DNA from 2 places in the Pseudomonas sp. MF09156 genome. Region 2 is predicted to be linked to the other one. Evidence: riboswitches for the same ligand, from Rfam matches in the RefSeq annotation. Region 2 holds a riboswitch; the other holds the start of a gene.

Region 1 (9,330 bases), on a different contig from region 2:
CGGAGAACGTGAAAAAGGCCGGGGTTGCCAGGGCCCACAGGGTGATGAACGCGTAGTAGCGTCCCGACAGCACCGAGCGGCGAAAGCCAATGTAGAGCGCGGGTAGCAGCAGGGTCCACGGGAAAAACGCCAGCAGCAGATCCAGCCAGATGGCACCGATTGGCCGGGCATGGGCGCTGCCGTACAAGTCGCCGGCCCAATCGCTGACGACATAGCGCTTCCAATGCTCGCCCATGAGGAAGTAATCAAGAAAGCCGGGGGTGCGTTGTTCGGCAAGCAGGTACCAGGGCACGGCGATCAGCAGCATCAGCAAAACGCCGGTGAGCCAGGGCAAGCGCAAAAAAGCGCGCCACTGGCGATAACCAACGGTCCAGGCGAACGCGGGAATGGCGACCAAGACCACTGCCAATGGCCCCTTCGCCAACAGGCCAAGACCCAGGCCGGCGAATCCTGCCAGCGCCCACCGCCGGTCGCCTTGTGCCACGCCGCGCCAAAAGCCGTAGGTGGCCAGCAGGACCGAGAAACTCAGCGCCGGATCAGTCAGCACCACCCCCGCTGACAGCAGGCCGAGGGTCGAGCTGGAAAAGATAATCGCCGCCAGCACGGCGGTTTTTTCATCCGCTTGCTCACGGGCAAAACGAATGATGATCAGGCAACTGGCCACATGAAACAGCCACGCCGGAACACGAATCGCGAATTCATTGATGCCCAGCCACTGCATGGCCAGCGCCTGGCTCCAGAACGACAGCGGCGGCTTGCCCCAAAACGGCACATCCACCTCGAACAGCGGGGTTACCCAGTTACCGAGTACCAGCATCTTGCGCGCCATTTCTGCATAGCGGGCCTCTGAGGTGTCCATCAGCGGGTAGAGCCCCAGGCTTGCCAGGCGCAGGCCCAAAATGGCGATCAATAGCAGCCATAGCGTACGGGTCGTCATAGTCATCAGCGGTTTTCTTGTTCGCGAGGGTGTGTGGGGCAGGTGTGTTCCGGGCGTTCGGGGGTTTCGCCGAGCAGCCTGTCGAGCAGGTAGATGGGACGCTGCCTGACCTCGCTCAACGTCGCGCCCAGGTATTCGCCGATCATCGCGATGCCCAGGGCGATGAACGCGGCGATGCCCATGATCACGTGATGGGAACTGAAGGTATTGACGCTCACCTGATAGATGATCAGGACCAGGGTCGCGATGAAAATCACCAGGCTGAGCAGGCTGAACCAGCGCAACGGCTTGCGCGAGAGGGCCAATACACCTTCGATACCCAGGTCGATCAGCGCCAGCGGCCCCCATTTGCTGAGGCCGGCGCTGCGTGGTTCACGGTCGTAGGGCAGCTCGATGGTATTGAACCCCAGCCAACTGATCAGGCCCTTCATGAACCGTGTGCGCTCGGGCATGCATCGCAGCGCTGCCAGGGGCGCAGGGCCAATCAGACGGAAGTCGCTGACGTCGGCAGGCACATCAAACTTGTCGGCCAGGAAGTTCATCAGTTTGTAGTAGAGATGGGCACTGATCCGTTTGCTTGACGTATCAGACAGTCGAGTGCGGCGCTGCATATTGACGATATCGCTGCCAGTCAGCCAATGATGAACCATTAATGGAATAAGTTCGGGTGGGTCTTGCAGGTCTGCGTCAATAAATAACAACCCATTGCCACCGGCATAATCAATACCGGCGACCATCGCCGCTTCCTTGCCGAAGTTGCGGCTCAGGTTCAGGCAGCGAACCCCGGGCACCCGGCAATAACCCGCCAGCAGCGCCAGTGTTTCATCGCGACTGCCGTCGTTTACATACAACACTTCATGGCGAATGGTTAATGTGTCCAGCACAGCCATTAATCGTTTATGAAAGAGTGGCAGTACCTTGGCTTCGTTATAACAGCAGACAACCACACTGAGCAGCGGGCGCAGAGGGCGCTCAGGTCTTGATGGGTTCATGGCGAAAGCTCCAGTGCTGATTGATTCGGTATGTGAGCAACGTCAGGGCGAGGGTGGTCAGCCCTTGCATCAGCCATAGGTGCCGGGGCCAGAGCGCCAGCAGCAAGGCCATCAGCCCCAGGTTTGCCGCGTTATAGGCGAGGGCCGTGATGCAAAAGCGCAACCATTGATAAGTATCGGGTGGGCGGGGGGGTGTGAACGTCCAGCGTTTGTTGCCTTGGTAACTTACGGCGGTGCCGATTAGTCCGCCCAGTAAAGTCGCTATTAATGTCGGTAGCGCCAACGACAATAACAAAAGTGTTAGGTAGTGAGCGCCGGTGGCAAGTACTCCAACTGTTAAATAACAAGGTAGTCGCGCGCAGGTGTTGTGGGACGCAGGGGCTGTCATCGAGAGAGTTACACGTATTCAAGAGTCTGTATGGCGCTGACTTTAACGACTCATGAATGTGCAAATGTGAAAAAGATGTTTGAAGTGGCTCATATTGCCAAAGTGTAATTTTAGTGTTGGCTAGTTGTTATAAGTCACCTATAGAAAGGGGCAGTCGGTCCCTTTCTATAGGATAGATGGAGGATTAGACCGACAGGTGCTCATACAAAATCGTCGCACCCACTATCATCAGCACGACCCCGCCCACGATCTCTGCACGTTTGCCGAACATCGTGCCGAGGACCCGGCCGAGCATCACACCAATGGTGACCATGGTCATGGTCGCCAGGCCGATGGCGGCAGCGGCCACCCAGATGTTCACATCGACAAACGCCAGGCCGACGCCCACCGCGAGGGCATCGATGCTGGTGGCAAATGCGGTGACGGCAAGGACCAGGAAGGAGTGCTGGGCGCTTTTCTCTTCGGCCTCGTCTTCGTGCTTGAGGCCGTTGTAAATCATGTGCAGGCCCAGTACCACCAGCAAGGTGAAGGCGATCCAGTGGTCCCAGTCTGCCACCCAGCGCGTGGCGGCCTGGCCGATCAGCCAGCCGATAATCGGGGTGATCGCTTCGATGACGCCGAAAATCAAACCGGTACGCAGCGCTTCCGACAGGCGTGGTTTGTGCAGGCTGGAGCCTTTGCCGATCGCGGCGGCAAAGGCGTCGGTGGACATGGCCAGGGCCAGGAGAATGAGGGAAACAGGATTCACGGGCGCTCTTCCAGTCGGGCTATGAGTCAACGACACAACCACACGCCCGACTTTAGGCATGGATGTGTCGCTGGTCTCACCAACCAAAAGGTGTTCGTACCACGGCAGGTTGCCGAGAATGTTGATACGAACGCTTGCGAAAGACTCGCAAGCAGGCTACTCCCCAACGAGGTGCGGGATCTTATGCGGGCAAACATGAAAAAAACGTCAAAACCGCCCCGCGGGCTGCTCAACCTTTCTGAAGCGGCGCGCCCTCGTTGATCCGCAGTTCAGCGCACAGCCCGCCCTGGGGCAGGTTGTACAGCTGCAAGGTGCTGCCGATCTTGCTGACGATCATCTGCACAATCGCCAGGCCCAGCCCGGCGCCATTGGCATGCCCCTGGCTGTAGAACCGCTCGAACAGGCGCGCATATTGACCTTCGTCGATACCCGGGCCGGCGTCCTCGACACTGATGTACACCGCCCCCGACGCCTGCGGCTGCACCTGCACGCGGACCTCGCTGCCGGGTGGGGCGAAGTTCAGCGCATTGGTCACCAGATTCTGTAGGGCGATCGCCAGGGCGACGGGGTCGGTCTTGACCAGGCAGTGGTGGTCGCTGTCGAGGATCAACTCGATACCTTTTGCCAGCGCCAGGGGCGTCAGTTCGGCCAGTTCCTCACGCACCAGCGCGGTCAGTTCCACATCGCATCGATCGGGGTTGGCCAGGCGCGGCTCGATACGCGCCATGGTCAGCAACTGGCTGGCAATGCGTGTGGCGCGGTCGACGGCGCTGACCAGGAACTCCAGGGCTTCCTCCCGTTGTTGTGGGGTGCTGGCCAACTGGACGTTTTGCGCATGGATCCGCAGTATCGCCAGGGGCGTGCGCAATTCGTGGGCCGCATCGGCGATAAAACGGCGCTCCCGCGCCAGCAGGTTGTCGATCTGTTGCAACAGGCGATTGAGCGCGGTCTGCATGGGCTCCAGGTCGTGGGGCAGGGGGCGCAGGTTGAGCGGCTTGAGGGTTTCGGTATTGCGTCCACGGATGGTGTGGGCCATTGCGCGTAACGGCTGCAACCCCCAACCGATGGTCAGCCAGATCAAGGCGGCCAACAGCGGCACGCCAATCACACTGGGCCACAGCGTATGGCCGACGATGCGCTGGATCAGGTCCTGGCGGATGTCATCCCGCTCGCCCACCCAGATCAGCAGCCCTTGCTGCGGATCCTTGAGCAGGAAGGCGCACCAGTCATGACCGTTCTCCACCAAGTCGTGGGAACCGAGGGTCGCGGGTGGTGCCTTCAGTTCCGGGGCTTCTGCCGAGCGCACCAGCAACTGGCCGTCACTGCGCCATACCTGGAACGTCAGGCGGGTCTCGTAAGGGTGCGCCGCGCCATCTTCGCCCACGCGGCTCATGGCGGCGTCGAAGGCCTGGTAGAGCCGGTTCCAGTCGTTGTCACCCGGCGCGCGCTGTGCCAGCACGCCTTGCAGCAGGCGCGCACTTTGCGCGAGCTGGGCGTCATACACTTCTTCGATCTCGTGGTGGCTGTCGCGCAGCACCAGCCAACTGATCAGCACATCGCCCAACAGGACGAGGATCAGCACCGGCACCAGGATGCGTGTGCGTATCGAGGTCATGGCTTGAGTTCCATCACATACCCGACGCCGCGCACCGTGCGGATCAACTCGGTCGAAAGTTTTTTGCGCAGGTTATGGATCAGCACTTCCAGGGTGTTGCTCTCGACTTTTTCCTGCCAGCCATACAAGGCGCGGGACAGGCGCTCGCGGGTCACCACGTTGCCGGGGCGCGCCAACAGTTGGTGGAGCAGTTGGTACTCCATCGGCGTCACCACCACCGGGTTGCCATGCCAGGTGACCTGTTGGCCAACCGGGTCCAGGCACACGCCCGCATGCTCCAGCAGTGGCTGCGCGCGCCCGTGGCTGCGCCGCAGCAAGGCACGGATGCGTGCCTTGAGTTCGTCGACATCGAAGGGTTTGACCAGGTAGTCGTCAGCCCCGGCATCCAAGCCGGCAATCCGTTCGGCGGTGCCGTCACGGGCAGTGAGGATCAAGACCGGCAGGTTCAGTGGCTTGTCGCGCAGTTGGCGCAACAGGGCCAGGCCGTCGAGGCGTGGCAGGCCGAGGTCGAGCAGCAACAAATCGAAGCTTTCGCTGCATAACGCATGCAACGCGCTGGCGCCGTCCTGCAACCAGTCCAGGGTATAGCCCTCGCTGCTCAGGGCGACGCGGATGCCTTGGCCGAGGGCCCGATCATCTTCGACCAACAATAGGCGCATGGTGTGTTCCCGGGTGTGATATCGGCGGCATCATGCCGCTGGCGAGTCGGTGGTGGCAGCCCGGGTGACGAGAAACATGTAACCACTCATGTCCAACTAAGACTTGGTTAAGATTGGTTTTGCACAGTGGGGCCTTCCTCACCGAGCGAGAGTGTTTCCATGGGCAAAATTCTGTTGTTGTCGCTGATTGTCGCCAGCCCCCTGGCCCTTGCCGGCCCGCAATGCACCACTGCCGAACGCTCGCAATGGCAAGACCCGCAGGCGTTCCAGGAGCAGTTGAAGGCCCAGGGCTACCAGATCAGCAAGTTCAAGGTCACCGATGGTAACTGCTACGAGATCTACGGGTTCGACAAGGACAAGCGCAAGGTCGAGATCTACCACGATCCGGTCAGCGGCAAAGCGGTCAAGACCGAGATCAAGGGCTGATGCCGGGCAACTCCATAGCACTGTGGGACCCGCTGGTGAGGCTGTTTCACCTGTCCATCGCCGGGGTCTTTGTCGCCAACTACTTCTTTACTGAAGCCGGTGACGACTGGCATGTCTGGCTTGGCTACTACGCCATGGGCTGGCTGCTGGTACGGCTGCTGTGGGGTTTTGTCGGGCCACGCAGTGCGCGCTGGGCGGACTTCTGGCCGACCCCGGCAAGGCTCGCCGCCCATGTGCGTGCCCTGCGCGCCAGGCGCCCGGAGCATCGCCTCGGGCACTCGCCGTTGGGCGCACTGGTAATGCTGTTGATGCTGCTGGCGATGCTGACGGCGGGCCTGAGCGGCTGGGCCATGGAGGAGGTCGATGCCTTGTGGGGCGCCGATTGGCCGTTGCAGGTGCATGAAACCGCGGTCGATGGCCTGCTGGTGCTGGTCTGCCTGCATATCGCAGCGGCGGTAGTTGAAAGTATCCAGGTACGCGACAACTTGCCGTTATCGATGCTGACCGGTCGCCGGCGTCGGTTGCCGGATGATGCCGCGCACTGACGCCGCTGTCCTGTGTTTACTCCCCACCCTGCATTTGCCATGAGTCCACTATGCGCATGCTGTCTTTTCGCTTGAAATTGATTGTTGCCAGCCTGGCGCTATGCCTGGTCTTCTGGGCGGCCTGGCGCAGTCATCCGGCCCATGTCCTGGCGCCTTTCGCACGGCCTGCCGTGCCTGTGGCCGCCAGCGCCGAGCCGGTCTACAACAGCCGGTTCGTGTCCTCGCAGTTGGATGACTTTGTGCATTCGTCGTCGGTCACCGCACTGCCGGGTGGCGACTTGATGGCCGTGTGGTTTGCCGGCTCGCGCGAAGGCGCCGCCGATGTGCAGATCCGCACCGCACGGTTCGACGCCAAGACCACGGAGTGGGGCGCCGAGCAGGTGTTGGCGACCCGTGAGTCGACCCGTGATGGCACCGGGCGCTACATCCGCAAGCTGGGCAACCCGGTGATCGCCCTCGCGCCGGATCAGCGCCTGTGGATGTTCTATGTGTCGGTGTCTGTCGGGGGCTGGGCCACCAGTGCGATCAACGTGATGGTTTCCGAGGACCTGTGGCGCAACTGGTCGGCGCCGCGGCAACTGATCACCTCGCCGTTTTTCAATGTCAGCACGCTGGTCCGCGCCGCGCCGGTGTTTCATGCCGATGGCTCGATTGGCTTGCCGGTCTATCACGAACTCATGGGTAAGTTTTCCGAGTACCTGTACCTGAGCGCGGACGGCGCGGTGATTGATAAATTTCGCATCAGCCGGGGCAAACATTCGCTGCAGCCGACCATTGTGCCCCTGGATGAAAGGCGCGCCGTGGCGATGCTGCGTTATGCCGGCGACACCCATCACCGCGTGCTGGCCAGCCGCACCGATGATGCCGGGCAGACCTGGAGTGAGCCGTACCCACTGGAACCGGCCAACCCCAACTCGTCCCTGGCGGCAGTCGGTACTGCCGGCAACGGCCTGCTGGTGGCGCTCAACGATCTGCGAGACGGGCGCTTCAAACTCAGCCTGTATGGCACCGACGCAGACCTCAATGACTGGCGCAATGTGATCGAGTTGGACCAGTCACCGGATCCGCTCGGCCAACCCTTCGCCCCCGAGGCCTACAAGGCGATCATCGGCGCCGGCTTCCGGGCCTCCAGCGGTGCGCGGCGCCTGCCGTTGGAGCAACGTTTCCTGAGCAGCCTCGATTACCGGGTGTGCAAGCCTCGGGGCTGTGATTTCGAGTACGAATACCCGTATTTCAGCCGTGGCCAGGACGGCGTGTATCACCTGGTTTATTCATGGAATAACACCTTCATCAAGCATGTCAGCTTCAATGAAGCCTGGCTGGCGGAGCGCCTGTGATGCTGTGGCAGGCCCATTTAACCTTCATCCTCCTGGGTTTTGTCTTGCTCGGGTCGCTGCGTTGCCTGCAGTCCTGGCGCCCGTGGCTGTTGCCCGGGTTGGCGTTGGTCAGCTTCATCCCCCTCAATGACCTGCCGCTGGCGGCCTACGTGCGCAGCTTTACCGACGATTTGGCAATCAGCACCCTGGTGCTGTTGGGCGGGGCAAGCCTGGTGCGGCTGGGGCTGGTCGAGCCGCAAGCGCCTCGGGCGCACGCCCAGATTCTGCTGCTGTTTGGACTGCTGGCGGCGCTGTTGTACCCGGCCACCATGGGCCTGACGTACTTCGACCCTTATCGCTGGGGCTTTAACCCAAGGCCGATGATTGTGCTTGTCGCGCTGCTCGCCTTGGGGCTGTTGTGGCTACGCAATGGGTTGGCGGTGTGGATGCTGGCGCTCGGCACACTGGCCTTTGCATTACGCCTGAAGGCGTCGGAAAACTACTGGGACTACCTGATCGATCCGCTGCTGGTGGGCTATTGCCTGGTGGCGGGCGGCGTGCTCTGCCTGAAGAGCGTCAAATTACATAGAGGTCAATGATGGGGTGGTTGCAATCGCGGCGCCTGCGCTATGGCGTAGGGGCGATAGGCCTGGCGTTCTTGCTGTTTGCAGGGCTGCGGCTGGTGTTTGTGCTGGGGTTTTCCGGCTTCGATCCTGCGCAGTTAGCAGACAACCGACAAGCGCTCGACACCCTGGGCATCGGCTTGCGTTTCGACCTGCGCCTGGCGGTGCTGCTGGCGTTGCCGTTGGCGGTGCTGGCATGGATACCGCGCTGGAACCTGGTGCGCGTCGCAGGGTTGCGCGCAGTGGCGCGGGGCTATTGGCTACTGGCACTGGGTATCGTCGGTTGGCTGTACATCATCGACTTTGGCCATTACGCCTACCTTGGGGTGCGGCTTAACGCCAGCGTGCTGCGTTACCTGGACGATGCACAGATCTCGCAGCAGATGGTGTGGCAAACCTACCCGGTACTATGGATCGCCCTCGGCTGGCTGCTGGTGCTGGGTGTGTGGTTCTGCGCGTTCGTGGGGCTCGAACGCCGGACACTGGGGCGTACGCCGCGAGCCATTCAACGCGCTTCACTGGCGTTCGGCAGCGGCCTGGGCTTGATCGCCGTGCTGTTGGCGCTGCTGGGTCGAGTCGAAAACCTCAACTTGCAAAACCCGGTGCCGCTGCGCTGGAGCGATGCGTTTTTCTCCGGCAACGGCAAGATCGCGGCACTGGGTTTGAACCCGGTGCTGTTTTTCTACGACACGCTCAAGGCCGGGCAGGCGCAGTTCGATGAGCCGCAGGTGCGCGAGCATTATCCGGTGGTTGCCCATTACCTGGGCGTGGACCGCCCAGACTCGCAAAGCCTGACGTTCGAGCGTGAGCAAAAGGCGCAGCCGTACCGGCTTGGCACCACGCCGAACGTGATGTTTGTGATGCTTGAATCCCTTGGCACCAGTGCGGTCGGCGCCTATGGCAACCCTCTGGACCCGACGCCAAACCTCGACCGGCTGGCGAGCCAGAGCTGGTTCTTCAAGCATTTCTATGTGCCGGTCACCGGCACCGCAAAGACTGTGTGGGCGAGCATCACGGGCGTACCGGATGTCACGCGTCAGGAGACGGCGACCCGCCACCCTCTGATCACTCGCCAGCACAC
Region 2 (9,330 bases):
GTGGGCACAGGACACCAGCGGTCCGGTCTCGGACATGCCGTAGGCCGCCGTCAGCTGGATGCCACGGGTCTTGGCCGCTTCGTACAGCGAACGGTTGAGGGCACTGCCGCCGATGACGATCTTCCAGCCGCCAAAATCCACACCCTGGGCGGCCTTGGCGTTGAGCAGCATCTGCAGGATGGTCGGCACGCAGTGGGAAAACGTGACCTTTTCCTTGCGCCACAACTCCACCAGGTATTCCGGATCGTAGCGGCCTGGATAAACCTGCTTCAGCCCGAGCATGGTCGCCACATACGGCAAGCCCCAGGCGTGCACGTGGAACATCGGCGTGATCGGCATGTACACATCGTTGGTGCCGAGCAGGCGCACACTGTCGACGCTGCCCATGATGGTCGCCACGCCGATGGTGTGCAGCACCAGTTGGCGGTGGGTGAAATACACACCCTTGGGGTTACCGGTGGTGCCAGTGGTATAGAAAGTGGTGGCCACCGAGTGCTCGTCGAAGTCCTCGAAGGTGTACTGGGTACTGGCAGCGGCCAACAGGGTTTCGTACTCGCCTACCAGGTTGGGCAGGTCAGCGGTTTTTTCGTCGCCATCGGTCAGCAACAGGGTCTTGTCGACGGTGGTCAACTGCCCGGCAATGGCCTGGTACAGGCCGACGAACTCGCTGTTGACCAGCACAAAGCGGTCTTCGGCGTGGTTCATCGTGTACAGGATCTGCTCTGGCGACAGGCGCACGTTGATGGTGTGAATCACCGCACCAATCATCGGGATGGCGAACATGCACTCCAGGTAACGGTGGCTGTCCCAGTCCATCACGGCCACGGTATCACCGGCCTTGACTCCCGCTGCGGTCAGCACATTGGCCAGGCGGGCGACACGTTCGGTCAGGGTTGGGTAGGTGTAGCGCAGTTTGTCGCGGTAGACGATTTCCCGGGTTTTCTCGTAGCGGGCGCCCGACATCAACAGGCGTTTGATCAACAGCGGGTATTGGTACGCGCCTTCGGCGGGCGGGATAACACGAGTCTGCAACATACGAATCCCTTTTTATGACTGCACGGTCTTGGCTAAAGGATTTGCACTGTAGAGACCTTGCACGCCGGCCAAATCAGCCGAAGGAATGATTTGCAGAATCGGATGAATGCTAGCTTTGCGCCAGCATTCATTCACGAATGACGCACTCAGCGGTCGGTGAAAGCCACTTTCACACCGATGGCAATCAGCACCACGCCCATGCTCCGATCAAACCAGTGGCCCATGCGCGCAAAGCCTGCGCGCACGCGCTGCTGGCTGAACAACATGGCCACCATGCAGAACCACAGGGCGGTGGCTACCGCCAGGTACAGGCCATAACCGGCCTGGATCGCCAGCGGCGTGTGGGGGTTGATCACCACGGTGAACAGCGACAGGAAAAACAGCGTGGCCTTGGGGTTCAGGCCATTGGTCACAAAGCCCGAGGTAAAGGCGCCGCGAGCGCTGCGCTCGCCCACTTCACGGTGCAGCTCTTCTGCACCGGCAGGCTTGGCCGGCTGCGCCCGCAGGGCTTTGAAGCCGATGTACAACAGGTAGGCCGCCGCCGCCCATTTCAAGGCGTTGAACAGCACGATGGACTGGGACACGATCAAGCCGATACCAAGCAGCGAGTAGCCAACGTGAAGAAAAATCGCCGAGCCGACGCCCAGCGCCGTCCAGGTACCGGCGCGCCGGCCATGGGTCACGCTCTCGCGTACCACCACGGCAAAGTCCGGCCCGGGACTGGCCACGGCCAGCAGGTGAATCAACGCCACGGTCAAAAACTCGGTGAGGTACATGCACACTCCAAGAAGTAACTGATTATTTCATCTGGTAGGCTCGGCAGATTACGCCTTCGAACTCTGTCGCAAAAGGTACAGTTGATGACGAACAATCGCCGCGCCGTCTTCCTTGATCATCCTTCCCTGGACCAGGGAGACCTCGACCTCAGCGAATTGCGCGAGACGTTCAGCGACTTGCAGCTGTGTGAGCAGACCTCGGCCGATCAGGTGGTCGAACGCCTGCAAGGTGCCCAGGTAGCGATCAGTAACAAGATCCTGCTCAACGCCCAGACTCTGGCCGCCTGCCCCGAGCTGAAGCTGATCCTGATCGCTGCTACCGGCACCAACAACGTCGACCTGGCCGCTGCCCGCGCCCGGGGCATTACCGTTAGTAACTGCCAGGGTTACGGCACGCCATCGGTGGCGCAACACACGATCATGCTGCTGCTCAACCTCGCCACACGCCTGAAGGACTATCAAAAAGACGTCGACGCCGGCCTGTGGCAGCAAGCCAAGCAGTTCTGCCTGCTGGATTATCCGATTGTCGAGCTGGAAGGCAAAACCCTGGGCTTGCTGGGCCATGGCGAGCTGGGCGGCGCCGTCGCGCGCCTGGCCCAAGCGTTTGGCATGCGCGTGCTACTGGGCGCTATCCCCGGCCGCCCGGCCCGTGCAGACCGGGTGCCGCTGGACGAACTGCTGCCGCAGATCGATGCGCTGACCCTGCATTGCCCACTCAACGAACACACGCGCCACGTTATCGGGGCCCGTGAGTTGGCGCTGCTCAAGCCGGGCGCGTTCGTGGTCAACACTGCGCGCGGCGGCCTGATCGATGAACAGGCCCTGGCAGACGCCTTGCGCGGCGGTCATCTGGGCGGGGCGGCCAGCGATGTGCTGAGCGTCGAACCGCCGACCACCGGCAACCCGCTGCTGGCCAGCGACATCCCACGGCTGATCATCACGCCACACAGTGCCTGGGGCAGCCGCGAAGCACGGCAACGGATCGTCGGCCAATTGACTGAAAACGCCCGGGGCTTTTTCAGCGGAGCACCGCAGCGCGTCGTCAGTTGATAAACTGCGCTCCTTTTTCAGGGAGCAGACCATGGATCCGCGCAGTGAAGTACTGCTTCGTCAGGCCGAACTTTTTCAAGGCAACGTGTTGCTGGCCGGCCTGCCCGCCGATGACCTGCTGGGCCGCCTGCCCAATGCCCATGGCTGGTGCTGGCATGCGGGCGACCAGGCAGCGCTGGATGCGCGGTTTGCCGAGCGCAGCCATTTCGGGGTCGATGTGCCGCAACGCGCATTCGACACGGCGGTGGTGTTCCTGCCCAAGTCCAAGGATCTGGCCGACTACATCCTCAAGGCCGTCGCGGCACGGCTGCCGGGCGCCGAGCTGTACCTGGTGGGTGAAAAACGCGGCGGCATCGAAAGCGCCGCCAAGCAACTGAACGCCTTCGGCAAACCACGCAAGCTCGACAACGCACGGCACTGCCAGCTGTGGCTGGCCACCGTGGCCGATGCTCCGGCGGCGCCGGAACTGGCGAGCCTGGCCCAGGTGTTTGAAGTGCCACTGGCCGACGGACCGCTCAAGGTCGTCAGCCTGCCGGGCGTGTTCAGCCATGGCCGCCTGGATCGCGGTACCGCGCTGTTGCTGGAACACCTGGACAAACTGCCCAGCGGTCATCTGCTGGACTTCGGCTGTGGCGCCGGCGTGTTGGGCGCGGCGGTCAAGCGGCGCTACCCGCACAACACCGTGACCCTGCTTGATGTGGACGCCTTTGCTACCGCCAGCAGTCGCCTGACCCTGGAGGCCAATGGCCTGGAAGGCGAAGTGCTGACCGGTGATGGCATCGACGCCGCGCCCATGGGCCTGGATGCGATTCTGAGTAACCCGCCGTTCCATGTCGGGGTACACACGGATTATTTCGCCACGGAAAACCTGCTGCGAAAAGCCCGCCAACATCTGAAAAACGGCGGCGAACTTCGGCTAGTCGCCAATAGCTTCCTGAAGTATCAACCGCTGATCGAAGAGCACCTGGGCGTGTGCGCAGTCAAGGCCGAGGGCCAGGGTTTTCGCATCTATCGGGCCAAGCGCGGCTGACGGGCGTTTGAAAAAGAAGGCTTGCCGAATGGATTTTGCCAAGGCAGAATCCGCTCCGTCCTAGGGGAGTAGTCTCCCACGAGCAACATGCTCGTCCGGCATACGTCAACATACTTGGTCAGCAGACCATGGCGTATGCGACCCAGGAGTCCGCACAGACGGACCTGGGTTTGACAAGACCTATGACACGCACACCTTACCCGGGGCGGGAAGGCTGTACGTGTCATAGCCGTGTCGACCCGCCCCTGGAAACCTACCTGATGCTGGATTCACTTCTCGTTCCTACCGCAATCGTTGCCTTGGCCGAAATCGGCGACAAGACGCAATTGCTCGCGCTCATCCTCGCCGCACGCTTTCGCAAACCCTGGCCAATCATCGCCGGCATCATCGCCGCGACCCTGGCCAACCACGCCGCTGCCGGTGCCGTGGGTGCCTGGTTTGGCAGTTTCTTCTCGGATGCGGTGCTGCACTGGATCCTCGCCGCGAGCTTCTGCGCCACGGCCCTGTGGACCCTGGTGCCAGACAAGCTCGACGATGATGAAGCCAGCACCTCGCGCAAGTTCGGGCCGTTCCTGACCACCCTGATTGCGTTCTTTATCGCTGAAATCGGTGACAAGACGCAGATCGCCACGGTGATGCTGGCGGCGCAATACCCCGAGTTGTGGCTGGTAATCATCGGCACCACCCTGGGCATGTTGATTGCCAACGTACCGGTGGTTCTGGCGGGGAATTTCGCGGCGGAGAAACTGCCGTTGACCTTGATTCGGCGCCTGGCGGCTTCGGCGTTCTTCATCCTGGCGTTGGTGGCGGTGTACAAGGCCATGCAAAGCAGCGGCTGGTTGTAACCCTTTACAAATGTGGGAGCTGGCTTGCCTGCGATAGCGCTGTATCAGTCACGTATTAATTAACTGAACCACCGCTATCGCGAGCAAGCCCGCTCCCACTTTTGGACCTTCACAAGGCCTGGATTATCAGGACTTCTTGGCCTGCTGGTACAGCGGCATCACCTTGGGAATCGCCGCCTGCAACGAGGCGATCCGGCTGCTGGAGGCCGGGTGGGTGCTCATGAATTCAGGCGGTGCGCCTTCGGAAGCCTTGGCCATTTTGTTCCACAGCGTGATCGCCGCGTTCGGGTCGTAACCGGCGCGGGCCGAGAGCTCCAGGCCGATCAGGTCGGCTTCGTTCTCATTGCTGCGGCTGTTAGGCAAGGTCATGCCGTAGTTGGCCACGGTGTCGGCCAGCGCCATGCTGTCCTGGCCCAGGCCCAACAATGCGCCAGCGCCCTGCTTGGCCATTTCGATGCCGTAAGCCTTGGACATGGCTTCGCGGCCATGCTCACGCAGGGCGTGGGCAATTTCATGGCCCATGACCGCCGCCAGCTCGTCATCGGTCAACTTGAGCGTGTCGATCAAGCCACTGTAGACAAAGATCTTGCCGCCAGGCCCACAGTTGGCGTTCATCTCGTCGCTCTTGATCAGGTTCACTTCCCACTTCCACTGCGCCGCATCCGGACGGAAGGTGGGGGCCTGGGCGATCAGGCGCTTGGCAATGGCCTGCACACGCTTGGCGTTGGCACTGGTCTTGTCTACCAGGCCCTTGCCACTGGCTTCGCCCAGGGTCTGCTGGTACGACTGCGCGTACATCTGGTCGACTTCCTGGCTCGACAGCATGCTGAACATGTACTGCTTGCGTTCCACACCCACGGCACCGCCGCTGGTGGTGTTGACCGACTGGCAACCGGCGAGCAGCAAGGCTGCGCTCAATGCCGTTACCGCCAATGATTTTTTCATGCACATTCTCCCTGAAAACATGGCGCGTATCGTAGGCCCTCTCATGTATCGGCGCCAGATACACCTGACGCTTAACCGCTAATTTCAGAGACCACCGACGCCCACGACCATTCTATAAACGACATGCCTGGTTCTTTTGCAGGGCAGCGCCTCATGTCTGCGTGGCCTGTGGCCGATACACAAAGGCAGATCATGCCCACCAAGCGCCCGGAGCCTTCATGAAATTCAAGTCGATTCAGTTTTCTGTCGCGGCGTTGGCCGGGGCCATTGTCCTGAGTGTCGTGGCGGCCCTGGTGCTATACGCGCTGTTCGCCGGCGCACGGACCCAAGAGATGGTGCAGGACCGCACCCAGGCGCAATTCGAGCAAATCATCGAGCAACGTCTTACGGCGTTGGCGCAAACCCAGGCCACGCTGATCCAGCGCGAGCTGGAAGCGCCGCTGGTGACCGCCAAAGGCCTGGCCACCACCAATGCGCTGATGGGCATGAAGGACGCAAACGGCGCGGCCCCGCTGCAGGTCAGCCGTGAACAACTGATCAACCTGCTGCACGAAACGGTGGTACGCAACCCGAAAATCCTCGGTTCCTATATCGCCTGGGAACCCAACGCCATCGACCACAATGACGCCAACTACCTGAACACCGCCGTCGTCGGCGTAGAACCTGCCAACGGGCGCTTCATGCCCTGGTGGTTCCGCAATCAGGATGGCAGCCTGGGCCTGGAAAAACTCGCCGACCTGACCGACCAGAAAATCCTCGCCACCGGCATTCGCGCCAGCGAGTACTACCTCTGCTCCAAGGAAACCCAGAAGCCCTGCGCCATCGACCCGGCGCCCTATCGCGTGGGCAACACCACGGTGATGCTGGCCTCGTTTATCGAACCGATCATGATCGACGGCGCGTTTCAGGGCATTGTCGGCGCCGACCTGTCGGTCAATTTCATCCAGGAAATGCTCACCGCCGCCGACCAGAAGCTTTACAACGGCGCTGGCGAAATGGCGCTGATTTCCAGCAACGGCCGCCTGGTGGCCTACACCAAGGACCCCAGCAAACTGGGGGAAAAGGCCAGCGACCTGCTCGACCAGAATGAACTGGAGAACCTCGGCCAGTTGAAGGTCGGTGACGTGCGTTACGACATCGACCAGGCAAACGGGCATATCGAGTTGTTCCTGCCCTTCAATATCGGCCAGACCGATGCGCGCTGGACCCTGATGCTGCAACTGCCCCTGGGCGCGGTAATGGCCGACCTGCACACCCTGCAAGGCGACCTGGATGCCCAGCGCAAGACCGATATCTTCGGCATGACCATGGTCGGCCTGCTGATTGCCGGCATCGGCCTGCTGGTGATCTGGCTGGTGGGCCACGGCATTGCCCGCCCACTCAAGCAAATGGTGGCGATGCTCAATGACATCGCCCAGGGCGAAGGCGACCTGACGCGTCGCCTGACCAGTGACCGCGCCGATGAACTGGGCGCGATTGCCGCCGGCTTCAATACCTTCCTGATCAAGCTGCAGGGCATGATTAGCCAGGTGGTCAGCTCGGTACAGAAGGTCAGCGACTCGTCGGAACACACCGCCGACATTGCCATCCGCACCAACCAGGGCGTGCACAAGCAAATGGTCGAGATCGACCAGGTCGCCACGGCCGTGCACGAAATGACCGCCACCGCCCAGGACGTGGCGCGTAATGCCACCCAGGCCGCCCAGGCCGCCACCCATGCCGACCAGGCTGCAAGCCAGGGCATGCAGATCGTGCGCGACACCTCCACCTCCATCGGTGCCCTGGCCCTGGAGATCGGCAAGGCGGTGACAGTAGTCCAGGCCCTGGCCAAGGACAGCGAGAACATCAACGCGATCCTGATTGCCATTCGCGGCATTGCCGAGCAAACCAACCTGCTGGCCCTCAACGCCGCCATCGAAGCCGCCCGGGCCGGCGAACAGGGCCGAGGTTTTGCGGTGGTGGCCGACGAAGTACGCAACCTGGCGCAGAAAACCCAGAAGGCCACCGAAGAAATCCAGGCCATGATCCAGCAATTGCAGCAAGGCACGCGGGATGTGGTGCAGGTCATGGAAGACAGCCAGCAGCGCACCGATGAAAGCGTGCAACACGCCGCCAAGGCCGCGCAGGCCCTGGAGACCATCACCCAGGCCGTGTCGGTGATCAATGACATGAATACGCAGATTGCCAGTGCGGCGGAGGAACAGAGCGCGGTGGCCGAGGACATCAACCGCAATGTGATCAATATTGGCCAGGTGGCCAATGAGGTGGCGGGCGGGGCGGATGAGTCCAGTGCCGCCAGTGCGGGGCTGACCCAGTTGGCGGAGCAGCAGCGGCGGCTGATCAATCAGTTCAAGGTCTGAAGGTTTCAGTGGCGTTTGGGGCCGTATCGCAGGCAAGCCAGCTCCCACATTTGAAGGTATTCACAAATCAAAATGTGGGGGCTGGCTTGCCTGCGATGGCGCCAGCGAATCCCCCACACAACTCCCAGTCTCAACCCGGGGTCAAACACTCCGGCCCATTGAGCTTCGGATCATTGACCATGTTAGCCAGCACCCGCTCACGCAACGCCGCCGGCTCGCTGGCCAGCAAGCCCTGCAACACATGCAACGGCGTCTCGGGATCCAGCCAGGCCGCTTGCCCCGCCGCGTCCAGAATCAACGGCCGGCGCTGGCTCTGCGCCGCCTGGGTCACCACCGCCGCGCTCAGCCACACTTGCTCCTGCACCGGGTAGGCCTCCCAGATCGCTGCGAAAAACAGGGTCGAGCCCTCCCCCGGCGTGAGCCAGTACGGCCGCTTGCGCTGGGTGCCGCGCCATTCATAAAAGCCATTGGCTGGCAGCAGGCACCGGCGCAGGCGAAAGGCCTCGCGAAACATCGGCTGTTCGGCCAGGGTTTCGGCGCGGGCGTGGGCCGGCGTGCGGGACAGATCGGTCAGCCACGGCGGCGTCAGTCCCCAACGTGCCCGCGCCAGGGTGCGCTGGCCATCGGTGGCGCGCTGGATCAGCACTGAATCATTGGGGGAGATATTCCACTGGGCCTGTTGATCCGCCGGGAACCCCGGCAAGGCAGCAAAGGCGGGATTCCAGCGAAACAGGGCATAACGTCCACACATGGGGCAACACGACTCTTGGGTAAACCGGCCGACAGCCTAACAGACCAGCACGTCGGGGTAGCTGTCGGGTTCATCGCCGGGCAGCGGTTGCGCACCGATATAGGCGGTGATCAACTCGCGGGCGTAGGTGGCCTGGTCGTTCTCCACCTCCAGGCCCAACAGGCCGAAGATCGGCAGTTCACCCGTTCCACCGAGCAGATGGCGCCCCACCAGATGGGCGTCGATGCCTTCGCTGGCGAGCATTTGTTGCAGCAACTCGCCTTCCATCAGGTTTTCCGGCTCGTAGATTCGTTGCATGGCCGCCCCCCCTTTATTCATTCTCGCTGCGCACTTCGAGCATCCATTCATCGCCGTGGACCTGCAGGTCGAAAATGATCGGCCGACAGCACACCTGGCAGTCTTCTATATAGTTCTGGTCGCCACCGGACAAATCCACGCTTGTCTCGATCCGTTCACCACAATAAGGACAATCGTACAGCGCACTTTCGAGCATCGCGGTCTCCCAGGTGACTTGTGCGTATAATCGCCGGTCTATTTG

The links. A riboswitch is a leader RNA that binds a small molecule or an ion and turns the genes downstream of it on or off. The one in region 2 is predicted to bind manganese.
Region 1: it holds a riboswitch for manganese, as region 2 does, so the genes downstream of both, mntP (manganese efflux pump MntP) here and AC19YY_RS00925 (TMEM165/GDT1 family protein) in region 2, are expected to answer to the same signal.

The regions. Positions count from the first base shown of each region.
Region 1 is NZ_JCBCUR010000010.1:92,522-101,851, forward strand. Features, by position in the region: gene AC19YY_RS20710 (ArnT family glycosyltransferase) at 1-943, opposite strand, end outside; gene AC19YY_RS20715 (glycosyltransferase family 2 protein) at 943-1,929, opposite strand; gene AC19YY_RS20720 (GtrA family protein) at 1,910-2,317, opposite strand; gene mntP (manganese efflux pump MntP) at 2,502-3,065, opposite strand; yybP-ykoY riboswitch at 3,070-3,242, opposite strand; gene AC19YY_RS20730 (sensor histidine kinase) at 3,295-4,680, opposite strand; gene AC19YY_RS20735 (response regulator) at 4,677-5,339, opposite strand; gene AC19YY_RS20740 (PepSY domain-containing protein) at 5,499-5,765, shown strand; gene AC19YY_RS20745 (cytochrome b/b6 domain-containing protein) at 5,765-6,310, shown strand; gene AC19YY_RS20750 (sialidase family protein) at 6,361-7,647, shown strand; gene AC19YY_RS20755 (hypothetical protein) at 7,647-8,225, shown strand; gene AC19YY_RS20760 (LTA synthase family protein) at 8,225-9,330, shown strand, end outside.
Region 2 is NZ_JCBCUR010000001.1:182,583-191,912, reverse strand. Features, by position in the region: gene AC19YY_RS00945 (fatty acid--CoA ligase) at 1-1,035, opposite strand, end outside; gene AC19YY_RS00940 (LysE family translocator) at 1,182-1,811, opposite strand; gene AC19YY_RS00935 (2-hydroxyacid dehydrogenase) at 1,896-2,861, shown strand; gene AC19YY_RS00930 (methyltransferase) at 2,893-3,891, shown strand; yybP-ykoY riboswitch at 3,942-4,063, shown strand; gene AC19YY_RS00925 (TMEM165/GDT1 family protein) at 4,152-4,736, shown strand; gene AC19YY_RS00920 (M48 family metallopeptidase) at 4,863-5,681, opposite strand; partial or broken gene AC19YY_RS00915 (methyl-accepting chemotaxis protein) at 5,900-7,183, shown strand; gene AC19YY_RS00910 (methyl-accepting chemotaxis protein) at 7,199-8,041, shown strand; gene AC19YY_RS00905 (SOS response-associated peptidase) at 8,172-8,792, opposite strand; gene AC19YY_RS00900 (putative signal transducing protein) at 8,829-9,089, opposite strand; gene AC19YY_RS00895 (CPXCG motif-containing cysteine-rich protein) at 9,103-9,285, opposite strand.